Regions from separate parts of the Neorhizobium tunisiense genome, predicted to be linked through region 2. Evidence: riboswitches for the same ligand, from Rfam matches in the RefSeq annotation. Region 2 holds a riboswitch; each other region holds the start of a gene.
The links. A riboswitch is a leader RNA that binds a small molecule or an ion and turns the genes downstream of it on or off. The one in region 2 is predicted to bind cobalamin.

Region 1 (4,274 bases), 1.1 Mb from region 2:
CCGGCTCGGCATCCCGATCTGCGAGGATATCTGGGGCGATCTCGGCGTCTGCGAGACGCTGTCGGAAAGCGGTGCGGAAATCCTGCTCGTGCCGAACGGCTCGCCCTACTATCGCGGCAAGGTGGATATCCGCCACCAGGTCGTGCTGAAACAGGTGATCGAGACCGGCCTGCCGATGATCTACGCGGCCCAGCTCGGCGGCCAGGACGAACTGGTCTTCGACGGCGCCAGCTTCGCCTTCAATGTGGACAAGTCGCTCGCCTTCCAGATGAGCCAGTTCGAGCCGGCCGTTGCCGTCACCGAGTGGAGACGAATTGGCGAGACCTGGCATTGTGCACGCGGCCCGATGGCGCGCATTCCGGAAAAGGAGGAGGCGGATTACCGCGCCTGCCTGCTCGGCTTCCGCGATTACGTCAACAAGAACGGTTTCAAGTCGGTCGTGCTCGGCCTGTCCGGCGGTATCGACAGCGCCATCTGCGCGGCGATCGCCGTCGATGCGCTCGGCGAGGAGAGGGTGCGCACCGTGATGCTGCCCTATCGCTATACATCCGAGGATTCGCTGAAGGACGCGGCCGATTGCGCCAGGGCGCTCGGCTGCCGTTACGATATCGTCCAGATCGCCGAGCCGGTGGATGGTTTTTCGTCGGCGCTGGCCGAGCTGTTCGAGGGAACCGAGGAGGGCATCACCGAGGAGAACCTCCAGAGCCGCGCGCGCGGCACGATCCTGATGGCGATCTCCAACAAGTTCGGCTCGATGGTGGTGACGACCGGCAACAAGTCGGAAATGTCGGTCGGTTACGCGACCCTCTACGGCGACATGAACGGCGGCTTCAATCCGATCAAGGACCTCTACAAGATGCAGGTCTATGCGCTGGCCGCCTGGCGCAACCAACACCTGCCGCCGACGGCTCTCGGCCCGAGCGGCGAGGTGATCCCGAAGAACATCATCTCAAAGGCGCCATCCGCGGAACTGAGGCCCAACCAGACCGACCAGGACTCGCTGCCGCCCTATCCGGTGCTCGACGACATTCTCGAGTGCCTCGTCGAGTTGGAGATGGGCACCGAGGAGATTATCGCCCGCGGCCACGACATCGCGACCGTTCACCGCATCGAGCACCTTCTCTATCTCGCCGAATACAAGCGGCGCCAATCGGCGCCGGGCGTCAAAATCACCAAGAAGAATTTCGGCCGCGACCGGCGTTACCCGATCACCAACCGTTTCCGCGATCGGTAGGAGAGGGATCATGGCCCCGCGCAGATCGAGGCGCCCAACTGGTCACCCGCAGCAGTGAATTCGCCTAGGTGCGCTATTTCGCCGTCGCATGAGCGTCTTGCGCCGGGGATTGGGTAAGGGCATAACCGATCCTGTCAGGTGCCGGCCAAAAGCCGGAGAATCGGGAATCCGGGGTGGATCCGGAACGTGCCCAACGCTGTGAGGTGGACGCCCGGCCGCAGGAATTTAGCCACTGGGAAACCGGGAAGGCTGCGGCGGGAAGCGGACGAAGCCAAGTCAGAAGACCGGCCTGACACGATAGACCGAACCCGCGCGGACGGCGGAAAGGTTTCGGACCTCTCCTTGCTTTCGAAAGGTTGGGGAGCGACGGCATTGTTGGGGATAAACGATGCGACCTGACCCTTTCGCGCATGCCTTGCTGCCTGCCGGTGAATTTTCGAAGGCCGATCGTGCGGCCGTCTACAAGGCGATCGAGACGCGACGCGACGTGCGCGACCAGTTCCTGCCCGATCCGTTGCCGGACGACTTGGTAAAGCGGCTGCTTGGCGCCGCGCATGCAGCCCCCTCGGTCGGTTTCATGCAACCGTGGAATTTCATCCTCATCCGAGACCAGGCGGTGCGGGAGGCAGCGTGGGCCGCCTTTTCGCGCGCCAATGACGAAGCGGAGGCAATGTTTGCGGAGGAAAGCCGTGATTTGTACCGCAGCCTCAAGCTCGAAGGCATCCGCAAGGCACCGCTGTCGATCTGCGTCACCTGTGATCCGGATCGCGCAGGCCCGGTCGTGCTCGGCCGCACCCACAATCCGCGCATGGACGCCTATTCGACCGTCTGCGCCGTGCAGAACCTCTGGCTTGCTGCCAGGGCCGAAGGCGTCGGCGTCGGCTGGGTCAGCATTTTTCGCGACGAGGACGTGCGCGGGCTGCTGGGCATTCCCGACCGCATCGAGATCGTCGCCTGGCTCTGCCTCGGTTATGTCGACCGGCTCTATGGCGAGCCGGAGCTGGCGCTCAAGGGCTGGCGCCAGCGCCTGACCCTGGACGAACTGATCTTTGAGGACCGATGGGAAAACCGCTGACTATTGCTGCGGCTGCGGTCCTGCCGATTGCGGATTGCTGAGATCGATACTCTCATCGGGCAGGAAGGTCGGCCCGACGGTGCGCACCTTCTTGTTCGGATCGTAGGCTCGCTCCGGTGGCGGTGTGAGCACTGGCCGCTGGACTGCGGCCTGCGGCGGATGCGTCTGCAATTTGGTGATCCCGGAATAGGGCTCCTCCTGCCTGGGCAGCTCGATCCCCGGCACCTTTCGGCGGTCGTCGACGACAGGCGGCAGAGGCTCGAAAGAGGGGATGCAGCGCTGTTCGCGAATGGCGGCGAGAATGGCATTGCGCTCTTCCGAGGGCAGGATCATCTGCCGCGAACTGTTCCGTTCCGCTGCCAGCGCGTCGCGGCTCTGCTCCATTCTGTCCAGCGCATCCCGCATCTGGCCGCAGACCTCGGCATTCGGGCCGCCCAGAACCACGACGCTGCCGTTGCCGCAGCCGGCGCGGCGCATGTCGATCCTGAGCTCCCGGATATCGGCATTGTATTCGCCGAGTTGCTGGGCATAGCTGCGCGCCACGGAGGTGCTGCCGATGATCTGCGGGCTGTTTCCAAGTTTCCGGTAGAGTGCCGCACAAACGGCGGGGTCCCCCGCAAGCGCTGCGGCCGGCAGAAAAAACAGAGGTATGGTCAGCAGGCCGCGAAGCGGTATCGGCAATTCCGGCATCCTCTCCAGAGTGGAGATGGCATCATGGAACGTTCCGGTTGACAATCTCATAAAGTCGCCGGCATCGCCCTCAAAAATCGGGGCAATACCCGGCGCAGGTCATTTCTGCAGCAGGGAGTTCGAGCCCTGTTCAGGGCTCAAACCGCTGTGCGGGTGAATCTGCAATTTAAGATTGAAATTGCAGATTTGGCTGCGATGCTTCGACAACCGCCAGCGCCGCCATGTTCACGACGCCGCGCGACGTGACCGAGGACGACAGGATATGCGCCGGCTGGGCCGCTCCCAGAAGAATGGGGCCGACATGCAAGGCGTCCGTCAGGTTGCGCACGAGGCCGAGCGAGATGTTTGCCGCGTCGAGGTTCGGGAAAACCAGCAGGTTGGCCTCGCCGGTCAGCGAACTGTTCGGCATGGCCCGCTTGCGCAGCGTTTCCGACAGGGCAGAACCGCCCTGCATTTCGCCGTCCACTTCAAGCTCCGGTGCCCGCTGGCGCACCAGCTTCAGGGCGGTCCGCATCTTCTGGGCGCTTTCCGAATCGCGCGAGCCGAAATTCGAATGGCAGATCAGCGCCGCCTTCGGGGTGATGCCGAAGCGGCGGATTTCCTCGGCCGCCAGAACCGTGATCTCGGCGATTTCCTGCGCGGACGGGTTGTAGTTGACGAAGGTGTCGGTGAAGAACATCGCACCACGCTGGGAGATGACCAGGCTGAGGCCCGAGAAGGCGCAGACGTCCGGCCGCTTGCCGATGATCTGGTTCACGTCGCTGAGATGCTTGTCGTAACGGCCTTCGACGCCGCAGATCAGCGCGTCCGCATCGCCGCGCTTGACCGCGAGCGCGCCGATCACCGTGTTGTTGGTGCGCACGATGGTGCGCGCCGCTTCCGGATTGATGCCTTCGCGGCCGACCAGGGCGAAATATTCGTCGACATAGTCGCGATAGCGCGGATCGTCTTCCGGGTTGACCACGGCGAAATCGACATTCGGGCGGATGCGGATGCCGAAACGGGCAAGCCGTGCCTCGATGACGGAAGGACGACCGATCAGGATCGGGGTCGCCGTCTTTTCCTCGAGCAGAACCTGGGCGGCGCGCAAGACGCGCTCGTCCTCGCCCTCGGCGAAGATCACCCGGTTCTTTTCCGAAACCTTGGCGGCGCTGAAGATCGGCTTCATGACGAAACCGGAGCGCCACACGAAGCGGTTCAGCTGGTCGAGATAGGCCTCGAAATCCTGGATCGGCCGGGATGCGACGCCGGTCTCGGCAGCGGCTTTGGCAACCG
Region 2 (4,274 bases):
CCGATCGACGGCTTCCGCCGCCTTCTGCACGTCCGCAAGGATGGCGCCGGCATCGGCGACCAGCACGTTTGCGACCGGATCGACGTCTCGGATGCGGTTCATCCGTTCGAGCGAGACGATCAGGTCGCTGCCACCGGCGCGTGGCGTCTGCCCCCCGACGAGGCCGGTATTGCCGGTTTGCGGCACGATCGGTGTGCCGGTTTCGCTCGCAAGTTTCAGGATCGCTGACACTTCCTCGACCGAGCCGGGCTTCAGGAGCATCGGCGAAGAACCCTTGTAGAGCCCACGGCCCTCGACGAGATGCGGCGCAAGATCGCTGGCATCGCGCAGCACGTGATTTTCGCCGACGATCGCGGCGAAGCGGTCGAGAAGTTCTGGTTGCGGCCCGGAAATGTCCATCAGCGTCTCCTCCTCTTTTGCCCCCGGCTTATTCCCGCGGGGCGGCCGCCCTCGCCAGCCGGTCGTTGATCGCCTCGCCGAGCCCGTGGTCGGGAATGGGCGTGACGGCGATGCTGGCGGCGCCGGTGGCGTCGGCGCGTTTCAGGTAATCGAACAGGTTTGCCGCCGCCTGCGCAAGGTCGCCGGACGGGCTCAGGTCAAAAACCGCTGCGGCGAGCTCCATTCCCTTTACCGGGGCCGAACCGAGCCGGATCAATGCTTCGCCCGCCTCGACATGGTCGGCGTTGAGCCTGACCGCAGCACCCGGCGCATAATGAGAGGCCAGCATGCCGGGAGCCTCGATGATCGCCGCCGGTCCCTCCAGCCGGATCACCGCAAGACCGGTCACCTTCTCGATCTCTTCCGCGGCTACCCCGCCCGGCCGCAGCAGCCTGATCACACCATCCTCGACGCGAACGATGGTCGATTCCACGCCGACCGGAGCCGCACCGCCGTCGATGATCAACGGCAGCTTGTCGCCCAGGTCGTCGGCGACGTGGGCCGCGCTGGTCGGGCTCACCTTGCCGGACGTATTGGCGCTGGGGGCCGCGAGCGGCTTGCCGAAGGCGCGGATGAGTTCGGAAGCGAAGCCCTTGGGAAGCCGGATGCCGACCGTATCGAGCCCGGCCGTCGCCAGCGCATGAATGCCGCTTTCCGGTCTCAGGGGAAGGATCAGGGTGAGGGGACCCGGCCAGAAGGCTCCGGCAAGCCTGCGCGAGATCGGATCGAAGACGGCATAGCGCTCGGCCATGTCGAGATCCGACATATGGCAGATCAGCGGGTTGAAGCGCGGCCGGCCCTTGGTCTCGTAAATGCGGGTGATCGCGGTGGGATTGGTGGCGTCGGCCGCAAGTCCGTAGACGGTCTCGGTCGGGATCGCCACGGGAAGTCCATCCGCAAGGACGGTGCAGGCTTGGGCAAGCGCGCCGTCATGATCCCGGGTGATGTCGATGATTTGAGCCGTCATATCCGCTCGTCAATAACGCGGCCCGGGGCGTCTTCAAAGCTTTTTGATGATCTCGCGAAGCATTTCGTTGGACGTGCCGAGCATCAGGACGTTCTTGATGGCTTCCATCGGATCGTTGGTCTGGAACAAAAGGCCGTTCTTGCGGATCGTGCGGTTGATCTGCAGCGGCTGGCCTGCCTCGCGTTCGACAGCGACGGCAAAATACATGCGTGAGTAGGCCGGGCTGATATGCTCGAAGAAGGTTTCTTCCTCGCCGATCTTGGAGAAGAAGTTGGCGATATAGAACGACCAGCTCACCGGGACGCCGCGCGGAAGAAACGTTCTTGCCGCCGTGACGTGGCAATAGCCCAGATGCGGCCGCTCATCGAGCGTGTGGTGAAAGATGATCTTCGGAAACTTGATCGAGCGGTGGAAGGAGTTGATCCGGTTGTGGCTCGTTTCCCCGGCGGCCTCGAGCCTTTTGCCCGTGCGCTCGGCGACTTCGCTATGGGTGAGATAGCGACGCTCTTCCGGCAGCCAGATCGGATTGTAGCGGGCGATGCGCCCTGTCCGGAGGAATTCGGAATGGGAGGCAGTCTTTACCACCACCGGCGCCGGAGGCGTTGGTGGCGGGGCTTTGTAATAACGGATCTTTCCCTTGGCCTGCACGATGGCATCGCTCCCATTCGAGCCGGGATTTTATGGCTTATCCCTTAATGACAGGTTTCGCTTTCGCGGGGCTGGAGTGTTGCATTCTGGGCCGTTTCGCCGCTGTCGCCAACACGGTTGCCGATGTCGCAATGTCGCCTATGCGACACGCTCGCTCGATGATTATATCCGCCTCGATCTTGAGGTGCCGCCTGACTAGGGAAGGCGGAGAATTGGGAAGCCGGCAGGGGGCTTTAGAAACCCTAATCCGGCGCTGCCCCCGCAACGGTGGTGGAGCAACAAGGCACGGCATGAGCCACTGGGAAAGAGCCGCAAGGGCCGCCCGGGAAGGCGCCGAGCCTGTCCCCCAAGGGACAAGCTCCTCAGCCCGGAAACCAGCCTCGGGACAAAAATGAAGACCGGACGCGGCGGGCGTTCGGGACAGGGTGTTGCGCGGGCTTTAGGGCCGGCCGGCATTTCCATGTCCTTCCGCTGTCCACATTGACGAGGAAGATGATATGGAAATTCGCAATCAGGCCCTGCGGCAGCTCAAGAACCGCCGCGAAGGCTTCAGCCTCGAACAGCCCTTCTATACCGATCCCGCCTATTTCAAGCTCGATCTGGACATGATCTGGTATCGCGACTGGCTGTTCGTCGGACATGATTGCGAGCTGCCCAAGGCCGGAGCCTATTTCACCCTGCAGATCGGCGATTACCCGGTCGTCGTCGTGCGTGGCCGCGACAACCAGATCCGGGCACTCCACAATACCTGCCGCCACCGCGGTAGCCGCGTCTGCACCAAGGAGCACGGCTCGGCGGTGCGGCTCGTCTGTCCCTACCATCAATGGACCTACGAGCTGGACGGCTCGCTTCTGGTCGGCCGCCAGATGGGGCAGGATTTCGACAAGGCCCAGTTCAGCATGAAGAAGGTCCATTGCGAGAGCGTCGCCGGCTATATCTTCATCTGCCTTGCCAACGAAGCCCCGGATTTCGCCCCGGTTCGCGCAGCGATCGAACCCTATATGGCCCCGCACCGCCTGTCTGAAGCCAAGGTCGCGCACCAGTCGACGATCATCGAGAAGGGCAACTGGAAGCTCGTCTGGGAAAACAACCGCGAATGTTACCATTGCGCCGCCAACCACCCGGAGCTCTGCCGCACCTATCCGGAATCGCCGACCGCGACCGGCGTCCAGGGCGCCAAGGACGATCCGGTCATCGCCGCCCATTGGCAGCGCTGCGAGGAGGCCGGTCTGCCGAGCGAGTTCCGCATGGACGAGACCGGCCAGTTCCGCGTCGCGCGCATGCCGCTGATCGAGGATGCCGAGAGCTATACGATGACCGGCCGCAACGCCGTGCAGCGCCAACTCTCCGACGACGTGACGATCAATTCGATCGGCACCATGCTGCTCTTCCATTATCCGAGCAGCTGGAACCACATTCTCGGCGACCACGCGATCTCGTTCCGCGTCACCCCGCTTGGGCCGGAGGAAACGGCGGTCACCACCAAATGGCTGGTTCACAAGGATGCGGTCGAGGGTGTCGACTACAATCTCGAAGAGCTGACGCATGTCTGGAACATGACCAACGACCAGGACCGCCAGATCGTCGAGGAAAATGCCTTCGGCATTCGCTCGCCGGCCTATGAGCCGGGTCCCTATTCGCCGCTCCACGAGGGCGGCGTCATGCAGTTCGTCGAATGGTATTCGAACTTCATGGTCAACCGGCTGCAGGGCGACCAGGCGCAACTCTCGATCGTCGCCTGATCGCCAAGTCGTGATCGGCACCGGGCTGCCCTGCCAGGAACGGAATCTGAGATCCGGCGTTGTTTTCTGATTGAAAATCAGAATGAGGAAACGCTCAAGATGAATGCTCTTCGTTTGCGCCTGACCGCCGCGGCGGTTGCCGTTGCGACGATTTTCGCCGGTGTCGTCCCTGTACAGGCCATTCAGATGCCGGCTGCCCCGTCAGGCATTTCGGCCGCCGGCGATATCACCAATGTCCAGTATCGTCGCGACTTCCGGCGTGACCGCTATGGCTGGTATCGCGGCCATCGCGGTTATCGCGATCGCCGGCCCGGCTACCGTTATTACAACGGGTTCTGGTTCCCGCTCGCCGCCTTCGGTGCCGGTGCCATCATCGGTGGTGCCATACAGGCAGACCGCGGCGGTTATTCGAGCCGTCACGTCGCCTGGTGTGAAAGCCGCTATCGCAGCTACCGGGCCTGGGACGATACCTATGCGCC
Region 3 (4,274 bases), on a different contig from region 2:
ATTGGCAAGCAGCATCGAGCGGTAGAACAGGATCGGCAGGCGCGGTGCATCCGGCGCAAGGCCGGCAAGAAGGTCATCGGTCTCGACGATGCCCATTCCCGGCTTGTGGTAACCGGCCTTCGGCATGAGTGCTGCCTGTGGCAGAGGTTCCGTTCTACCCTCGGCCAGGGCCGTCAGCAATTTTGCGAGGAGCCGCATATTGTCCGGCCCGCCTTCGCGGAAGCAGGACAGGATGCCGGCGAGCTGGTTTTCCGAGACCGTGGAGGCCGCGGCGAGCCGCTCGTCGCGGATGCTGCATTCGCCGGGCAGGAGGGCGAGCGCGATCTTTTTGGCGCGCGCCATTCGGGAAAGCTCCTCGACGCCGTAGGCCCAGCGGTCATAGCCGCCGAGGATGCGTACGAGGATGACTTTGGCATGCGCCGCCGTCTTTTCGATCCACAGGTCCACCGACATGGGGTGGCGGAGATCGGAGAGGTTGGTGAGGCGGAGAGTTGGAGGAATGGGGGGATTAAGCTTGCCCGAGTTGTGTTCGGTGGGGGTATCGCTCCCGCCGCTTGCAGACTTATTCCACACCGCCGCAATGCCGTTCAGGTCGCTGCCGGAAAAGGACAGCACCACTACATCGGCCGGCGACTGGTTGAGGTCGACCGGTTCGATGAGGTCGTCAAGCGACGACGATGTGGTGGCGAGTATGTGCATCCTTCCCTCGGGGCCTTCTTATGCGGCCAGCATCCTTTCGATCGCTGCGCGGTCGATGCCTTTTTCGCCGATCACGACCAGGCGGCTTGTCCGCGCTTCGCCGGGTGCCCAGGCGCGGTCGAAATAATGGTTCACGCGCGATCCTACTGCCTGAACCTGCAGGCGCATCGGCTTGTTCGCGACTTCCACGAAGCCTTTTATGCGCAGCACGTTCTCTGCTTCGGCCGTGGCGGAGATGCGGGTGGCGAGCTGTTCGGCATCGGTGACTGCGGCCAGATCGACGACGAAGCTGTCGAAATCGTCGTGATCGTGGTCCAGTTCGTCGTCGTGATGGGTCTTGCGGTTTTCGATGTCGTCCTCGACGGCGAGGCCAAGGCCGATCAGCACCGCCGGATCGATGGCGCCATTGGCGGCCGAGACGATTTTGACGGCGCGCGGCAGATGTGCGGACACGCGATCCCTGGCGGTCGCGAGGCCGGCGGCATCGAGAAGGTCGCTCTTGGTGAGCACGATCATGTCGGCGCAGGCCACCTGGTCCTCGAACACTTCCTCGACCGGATCGTCATGGTCGATCGAGCCGTCCGCGTCGCGCTGGGCTTCGAGCGCCTCATGATCGTCTGCGACACGGCCTTCGGCGAGCGCGAGCCCGTCCACCACCGCGATGACGCCATCAACCGTCACACGTGCCTTCACGTCCGGCCACTGGAACGCCTGGACGAGCGGCTTCGGCAGCGCGAGGCCGGAGGTCTCGATGAGGATGTGATCGACGCGGGGCTCCATGGCCAGGATCCGGTCGATCGCCGGCACGAAATCATCGGCCACGGTGCAGCAGATGCAGCCATTCGCAAGCTCGATGATGTTGTCTTCCGGGCAGCTTTCGATGCCGCAGCCCTTGAGCACGTCGCCGTCGATGCCGACATCGCCGAATTCGTTGACGATGATCGCAAGCCGCTTGCCCTTGAGGTTTTCAATCAGGTTGCGGATCAGCGTGGTCTTGCCGGCTCCCAGAAACCCGGTAACGACGGTGCAGGGAACGCGGTCGAACGAAACGCTCATGATGGCATGTCCTCGTGATGATCAAAGGGTGGGATGCGGGCCGTCATGCCCTTGCCGCGCAGGCAGGTGGGACGGCCGCGAAGGGGAAGGAAACCGCGCTCGTCCTCGGCCAGCATCATCGCGCCGGTGACGATATCCTCGACATTGTCGAGCGACAGATGGCCGAATACATAGGACCAGCCGCTCTTGTGGTTGAAGGCGGCGCTCGGGCTCTTTTCGCAATTGGCGAGGCAGGTGACCGGCTTGACGGCGAGCGGCTTGCCGCTTGCTGCCTCGCGTAGCGCCGCGATCAGCGCGATGCCCGGTCGGATTTCGCCGTCGGACGCGTCACGGCAATTGGTGCAGACGAAAATCGTCACATCTGCCGGGCGGGCGGTTGCCGGATCATCTGGTTGGTGGTCACTCATCGGTCAGCCGCGTTCCCGCCGGGGTCGAAAAAATCGGGGCGCGGAGCAGAAGGTCGAATTCCCTCTGCGGTGATCGAGAAACTTCCTCCGGAGCACCCCGCCCGGTGAAGCAAAATTAAACGGACGGCAGGTCTCCTGGCTCGCGGGTCGTCGCCATTTGCCTGCCTTCCCGGTTTCCCAGTGGCTTCTCGGCAATGGCTCGCCGCCTACAGTTGCGGGGGCAGCCGCGGCATTGATCCCTAGGAAAGGGGATCGCACCGCATTCTCTCTTAGCCCTCCCCGTTGCCGGAAAGGGACCATCTCCTTTCAAGTAAGCCCGGTCGCACACCCATGTCAATGCGTCGCAAAGGCGATTGCCGTGACGCCGAATTCGTCTATAGTGACTGAGCCTATGGTGCCCGGAAGGGTTTTAGAGGGAATGCGGTGCGACGGAATTCTGCCGTCCAACCCGCGGCTGCCCCCGCAACTGTAAGCGGAAAGTCTTCGACCAAAACGGCCGTTCGGCCGTCAAGCCACTGGGAAATCCGGCCAACGGGATCCTGGGAAGGCGGGAGAAGGCGTCCGATCCGCGAGCCAGGAGACCTGCCAGAGGCGGCAAAGAACGTGAACGGCCCTCGGGTGGAGGGCGAAAGGACGAGACCATGGTACCGAATTCTGCTGCAACCGCAGTCACCATTTCCGCTTCGAAGATCATTCCCCTCAGCATGACGGCCCTGCTCGGCCTGTTCATCGTCGGCTTTGTCGGCTTCTCGCATCTGGAAGTCGTCCACAATGCCGCGCATGACACGCGCCACTCGCTCGCCTTCCCCTGCCACTGAGGAGTTCTCCCAAATGTCGTTGTTTCGTAACATCGTCTTCACGGCGGTGATCGCCGGGCTTTTGTCCGGGCTGCTGCTCACCGTGATGCAGAGCTTCTCCACGGTACCGCTGATCCTGCAGGCGGAGGTGTTTGAAAATGCCGGCGGTGAGGTCGCTCACAGCCATAGCCATGACGCGGCGCCCGCAACGGCCGGTGCGGCGGCACCTGCTGCCGACCACCACCATGATGACGAAGCCTGGGCTCCGGCCGATGGCTTCGAGCGCTTCATCTATACGCTCGCCGCAGACATGCTGTCCGGCATCGGCTTCGCCCTCGTCCTGATCGCCGCTTCGGAAGCGTTCGGCGGCTTCAAGGGCTGGCGCGGTGGCTTGATGTTCGGCATTGCCGGCTTCCTCACCGTCATCCTGGCGCCGGGCCTCGGCCTGCCGCCGGAACTGCCCGGCATGCCGGCTGCTGAGCTCGGCCCGCGCCAGATCTGGTGGGTCTCGACGGCAGTCTGCACGGCAGTGGGTCTAGGCTTGCTCTTCTATACCCGCTCGGCCGTGTTCGCAGCGCTTGCGATCGTGCTTCTGATCGCCCCGCATCTCGTCGGCGCGCCGCTGCCGCCCAGCCATGAAACCGCCGTCCCGATGGATCTTTATGCCCGCTTCGTCAATGCGGTCTATGCCACCAACCTGGTGTTCTGGGCGGTGCTCGGTGCGTTGACCGGTGTGGTCCGCGAAAGATTCCGCGCTGGCGAGGAAGCTTCTGCCGGATCTCCGGCGAAGCTTGCTTCCCGGTGAAGGAGATCGACGAGGCGTCCGTCGCGCGTCATCGTGCCAAGATGGCGAACCGCAAGGCGGTTCAGGATGCGGAAGTGGCGGAGAAGACCCAGGAAAAGGGTCTTCTCATCGTCCATACCGGATCCGGCAAGGGCAAATCCACCGCCGCTTTCGGCCTGGCGCTGCGTATGCTCGGCAACAACCGCCGGGTCGGCGTGGTGCAGTTCATCAAGGGTGCCTGGTCGACGGGAGAGCAGCCGGCGCTTGCCGTCTTTGGCGACCGCGTTGTCTGGCACACGATGGGCGAGGGTTTCACTTGGGAGACCCAGGACCTGAAGCGGGATGTCGCCGCGGCGGAAAAGGCCTGGGAAAAGGCGCTCGAGCTGATGGCGGACGAGACAATCGGGCTCGTCATCCTTGACGAGCTCAACATCGCGCTCCGTTACGATTACCTGGATCTCGACAAGATCGTCGCCGCGTTGCAGGCGCGGCGGCCGGATCTGCATGTGGTCGTCACCGGCCGCAATGCCA

Region 1: it holds a riboswitch for cobalamin, as region 2 does, so the genes downstream of both, bluB (5,6-dimethylbenzimidazole synthase) here and ABCW43_RS07205 (aromatic ring-hydroxylating oxygenase subunit alpha) in region 2, are expected to answer to the same signal.
Region 3: it holds a riboswitch for cobalamin, as region 2 does, so the genes downstream of both, ABCW43_RS27775 (DUF1636 family protein) here and ABCW43_RS07205 (aromatic ring-hydroxylating oxygenase subunit alpha) in region 2, are expected to answer to the same signal.

The regions. Positions count from the first base shown of each region.
Region 1 is NZ_JBDIUU010000001.1:275,216-279,489, reverse strand. Features, by position in the region: gene ABCW43_RS01495 (NAD+ synthase) at 1-1,234, shown strand, start outside; cobalamin riboswitch at 1,354-1,541, shown strand; gene bluB (5,6-dimethylbenzimidazole synthase) at 1,623-2,309, shown strand; gene ABCW43_RS01485 (hypothetical protein) at 2,310-3,050, opposite strand; gene ABCW43_RS01480 (NADP-dependent malic enzyme) at 3,166-4,274, opposite strand, start outside.
Region 2 is NZ_JBDIUU010000001.1:1,350,110-1,354,383, reverse strand. Features, by position in the region: gene ABCW43_RS07220 (FAD-binding oxidoreductase) at 1-399, opposite strand, end outside; gene ABCW43_RS07215 (L-threonylcarbamoyladenylate synthase) at 428-1,405, opposite strand; gene ABCW43_RS07210 (DUF6656 family protein) at 1,439-2,053, opposite strand; cobalamin riboswitch at 2,219-2,450, shown strand; gene ABCW43_RS07205 (aromatic ring-hydroxylating oxygenase subunit alpha) at 2,551-3,795, shown strand; gene ABCW43_RS07200 (BA14K family protein) at 3,895-4,274, shown strand, end outside.
Region 3 is NZ_JBDIUU010000012.1:163,857-168,130, forward strand. Features, by position in the region: gene cobN (cobaltochelatase subunit CobN) at 1-699, opposite strand, end outside; gene cobW (cobalamin biosynthesis protein CobW) at 718-1,755, opposite strand; gene ABCW43_RS27775 (DUF1636 family protein) at 1,752-2,162, opposite strand; cobalamin riboswitch at 2,271-2,478, opposite strand; cobalamin riboswitch at 2,538-2,766, shown strand; gene ABCW43_RS27780 (CbtB domain-containing protein) at 2,804-2,980, shown strand; gene ABCW43_RS27785 (CbtA family protein) at 2,994-3,764, shown strand; gene cobO (cob(I)yrinic acid a,c-diamide adenosyltransferase) at 3,761-4,274, shown strand, end outside.